Regions from separate parts of the Labrys sp. KB_33_2 genome, predicted to be linked through region 1. Evidence: riboswitches for the same ligand, from Rfam matches in the RefSeq annotation. Region 1 holds a riboswitch; the other holds the start of a gene.
What was found. Region 1 has a riboswitch for thiamine pyrophosphate ahead of thiB (thiamine ABC transporter substrate binding subunit). Riboswitches for the same ligand answer to the same signal wherever they lie in the genome.
Positions count from the first base shown of each region.

Region 2: linked by a shared signal. The riboswitch ahead of thiC (phosphomethylpyrimidine synthase ThiC) and the one ahead of thiB (thiamine ABC transporter substrate binding subunit) in region 1 are both predicted to bind thiamine pyrophosphate.

Region 1 is NZ_JBFREW010000009.1:188,054-190,251, forward strand. It holds gene AB4037_RS17540 (ABC transporter permease subunit) at 1-174, opposite strand, end outside; gene thiB (thiamine ABC transporter substrate binding subunit) at 266-1,267, opposite strand; TPP riboswitch at 1,333-1,445, opposite strand; gene AB4037_RS17550 (HAD family hydrolase) at 1,546-2,198, opposite strand, start outside.
Region 2 is NZ_JBFREW010000003.1:359,321-361,518, forward strand. It holds gene thiC (phosphomethylpyrimidine synthase ThiC) at 1-846, opposite strand, end outside; TPP riboswitch at 948-1,055, opposite strand; gene AB4037_RS07205 (GMC family oxidoreductase) at 1,360-2,198, opposite strand, start outside.

The DNA of each region.
Region 1 (2,198 bases):
GAACGACAACGACAGCAAGGTGGAGAGCAGCGCCTGATAGACAGTGAAGCCGGCAATCGAGACGAGATAGCCGACATTGCCCTGCCAGGCATCGCCGCCAGCCGCGAGGAACAGGCTGGCGAGCGCTGCGAGCACGAGCGCGGCAAGGGCGCCAAGGAGAATCAGGCCGGGCATTCAGGATGGAGCGCGTTTATCCTCCCCTGGAGGGGGAGGGTGGAGGCTCGGCGTTTCGGAGCCACTGTCAGCTTCATTCGTCTCTCGTTCGTCACTTGGCCATGGCGGCCAGCCATTCGTCGATCCAGGCCTTACGATTCTCGGCGAGCTTGGCGGGATCGGCCATCAGGGCCTTGGCCGGAACGGCAACGGCCTTGAAGCTCTCCGGAAGTCCTGCCGCCGGCGTCTTGGCCGGATACATCCAATTGGTCTCGGGCAACGCAGCCTGGGCCTCGTCCGAGAGCAGGAAGGTGAGGAATTGACGCCCGAGCTCCTGTTGCTTGGAACTCGCCACCACCCCGGCGACTTCGACCTGGGTCTGATGGCCTTCCGGGAACATCGCGGCCTTGTAGTTGGTCTTCTTCTCGGCGCCGATGTGATAGGCGGGCGAGGTCGAATAGGAGAGCACCATGTCGGCCTCCCCCTTCAGGAACAGGCCATAGGCTTCCGACCAGCCCGAGGTGACGGTGACGATGCGCGGCTTCAGCGACTTCCAGGCCTCGGGGGCCTTGTCGCCATAGACGGCCCTGACCCAGGCGAGCAGGCCGAGGCCCGGCGTGGAGGTGCGCGGATCCTCGATCACCAGCTTGGGGCCGTTCTTGTCGTCGACCAGTTCCTTCAGGCTGGCCGGCGGGGTCTTGAGCTTGTCGCTGTCATAGACGAAGGCGAAATAGCCCCAGTCATAGGGAATGAAGGTCTTGTTGGTCCAAGGTTCGGGCAGAGAGAGCTTCTCGGCTGCCACGCCATGCGGCACGAAAAGACCGGACTTTTCCGCCTCTCCCATCAGATTGTCGTCGAGACCGACGACAACATCCGCCTTGGTCGAGGCGCCTTCAAGCTTGAGCTTGGCGAAGAGAGCGCCGCCGTCATCGGCGGTGACATAGGTCAGTTTGCAGTTGCACTTGGCCTCGAAGGCGGTTTGCAGCGGCTTGCCGGGACCGTATTCGCTCGAAAAGCTCTCATAGGTGTAGACGGTGAGCACCGGCTTGTCCTCGGCCGAGGCCGTCGTGGCAACGGTGGCCAGTGCGAGAGCGGCGAGCAGTTTCCTCAGCATAGCGTCCTCCATGTCGAAAACGGTTCGATACGGACGACGGCGGTGAAGAAAATTGCGGTGAAGCTGAAAGCTTCGAAGCTCATCCCTCCGCCGGCACGACCCGGATCAGGTTCGATGGGTTAGACGAAGCTTGCGGCCACCGTCTTCTCAGCCCTTGCGGGCACCCCATGAGACGATTCCCGTGTTAGCGCTTTCCCGAGGCAAGGGAAAGCCCGTTTCGTGGCGGAGATCGCCCACGGCCGACAAGGCGCAAAACTGAAGAGGTTATCCGCCTGCCATCAAGCGATGCCGAGCCGGGCCGCTGCGAAGGGCCGAAGGCGCGGATCCTCATAATCGGGAATCGCCAGTTCCACGCCCGCAGCCAGCAGTGCCTCCTCGCTCATGCTGGTAGCAAGACCGATCACGGCAAGGCCCGCTGCCTTGCCGGCCGTGATACCCGAGCGTGAATCCTCGAAGGCCAGGCTGGAAGCAGCCATTCCCTGCAGGCGTTCCAGGCCAACGAGATAAGGATCCGGATGGGGCTTGGGATTGGTAACCTCGGCGCCGATCACCACGGTAGGGAAGCGCTCCACCAGGCCTAGATTGACGAGTTGATGCTCCGCATTGTCCCGCGGCGCATTGGTGACCACACCGATCGGCACGCCGTTCTTTTCGAGCCAGTCGAGAAAATCCGTCAGCCCCTTTGCCGGCTTGAGCCCGACGAATAGGCTGCGAAACATCGCCTCCTTGTCGTCGACGAGCTTGAGTGCGACATCCTCGTCCAGATCCTTCAGGAAGTTCCTGGCGAGCAGGCTGTTGGGCTGGCCCATGATCTCGGAAACATAGGTATCAAGGGAGAGTTCGATGCCATGTGGCGCCACCATCTCGCGCCAGGCCTCGTAATGCAGGTGATCGGCATCGACCAGAGTGCCATCGAGATCGAAAAGGGCAA
Region 2 (2,198 bases), on a different contig from region 1:
CAGCGCCTGGTAGATCGGCACCGTGCCGATCGGCACCGGCGAGTTGCGCAGGATCCAGGAGCGGATGTTGTGGATGTTGCGCCCGGTGGAGAGGTCCATAACGGTGTCGGCGCCCCAGCGCGTGGCCCAGACCAGCTTCTCCACCTCCTCGGCAGCACCCGAGGTGACGGCTGAGTTGCCGATATTGGCGTTGACCTTCACCAGGAAGTTGCGGCCGATCACCATCGGCTCGAGTTCGAGATGGTTGATGTTGGCGGGCAGGATCGCCCGGCCCAGGGCGATCTCGTCGCGCACGAATTCGGGCGTGACGAATTTAGGGATGGCGGCGCCGAAATCCTCGCCGTCGGCGCGGCGCTCGGCCGCTCCCTCCAGCGCCTTCTCGCGGGCGAGATTCTCGCGGAAGGCGGCATAGACCATCTCTTCGGTGACGATGCCGGCCTTGGCAAACTCGTACTGAGTGACGCGCTGGCCGTCCGCTCCGCGGCGCAGCAGGCGCTGGGCCGGGCAGGGCTCCACCAGCCTGTCGGCCGAGACGTTGCCGTTGTCCTCGGGCTTGACGGTCCGGCCCTCGATCGCGCCGAAGCCGCGGCCGGCGATCCAGCTTTCGCGCAGGGTTGGCAGGCCCTGCTTCAGGTCGATGCTAGCGCTGTCCTCGGTATAGGGGCCGGAGGGATCATAGACGCGGATCGGGGCGAGCGAAGCATCGCTCAGCGCGATCTCACGAAAGGGCACCTGCATCTGGGGATGCGAAGCGGGGGCCGCATAGACCTTGCGGGAGCCGGCGATGGGCCCCGTGGTCACGCTTTGCGGCGCGGCAATCTTGGTCTTGGGATTTTGGATGTTCATGGATCTCCTCCTCGTTGCGAGTCATGGAGATCCGGGGCGACGATTGTCTGGGCAGAACCGGCATCCCAGCCGATTCCGGGACCTGGAGCCAATTCCTAGCGCCAAAGCCCTGTTCCCGTCCCTTCGCCGGCATGACCCGGATCAGGTTCGAAGGGTTCGGCTCTAGGCCATCTCAGCCCCGCTTGCGCAGGACACCCCTCGGAACGATTCCAAGGTTAGACCCGGAATCGCCGGGCGTCCAGAGGGAAGGATTGTCGCATTATTTTGGAAGAAGGAGCGTTGCCATCCCTCATCCGCCTGCCGGCCCCTTCTCCCGCAAGGGGAGAAGGGGGGATCCTGGAAAGCGCAGCGTTGGCCGATCGCCTTCTCCCCTTGCGGGTATCGTCCACTCCACTTGGAGTGGACTGGGTGCCCCGAAGGGGCGGATGAGGGGTCGCTCTGCCCTGTTTGGACTTCGGACCTCAACACCTTGAAAGAGCCGGGTCCGAAGACCCGCCTCTCCAAAGGACGACCTCACCCCCGCCAGGCAGCGGCGATCATGTCCGAGGCCTTCTCGGCGATCATCACCACGGGCGCATGGGTATTGCCGGAGACGATTGTCGGCATGATCGAGGCATCGGCGATGCGCAGGCCGGACATGCCGCGCAGGCGCAGCTCGGGGTCGACCACGGCCGCCGCGTCGGTGCCCATCCGCGCCGTTCCGACCGGGTGGAAGATGGTGGTGGCGATGTCGCCGGCGGCCTTGGCGAGATCGTCGGCCGACTGGATCGCCGGCCCCGGCTTCAGCTCCTCCGGCCGGAAGGCCTGCATGCGCCGGGTCGCCATCAGGCGGCGGGCCGCGCGGATCGAATCGGCCGCGACCGCACGGTCGCCTTCCGTGGAAAGGTAGTTCGGCGCGATTTCCGGATGGGTCTGGGCATCCGGCGAGACGATGCGGACATGGCCGCGTGCCTCCGGCCTGAGATTGCAGACCGAGACGGTTATGGCCGGAAAGGGATGGAGCGGAGACCCGAAGGCGTCGAGCGACAGAGGCTGGACATGGAACTCGATATTGGCGCTGCCAAAACGCGCATCCGACTTCATGAAGATGCCGAGTTGGCTCGGTGCCATCGCCATCGGCCCGGAGCGCTTGAGGACATAGGTGAGGGCGATCTCAGCCTTGCCCAGCAGCGAGGCCTGCCATTCGTTCAGGGTACGTGCGCCGCTGATCCTGAACACGGTGCGGATCTGCAGATGGTCCTGCAGGTTCTCGCCGACGCCGGGCGCATCCAGCACGAGGGGGATGCCGTGCCTGGCCAGCAGCCCCGCCGGACCAACGCCAGAAAGCTGCAGGAGCTGCGGCGTGCCGATGG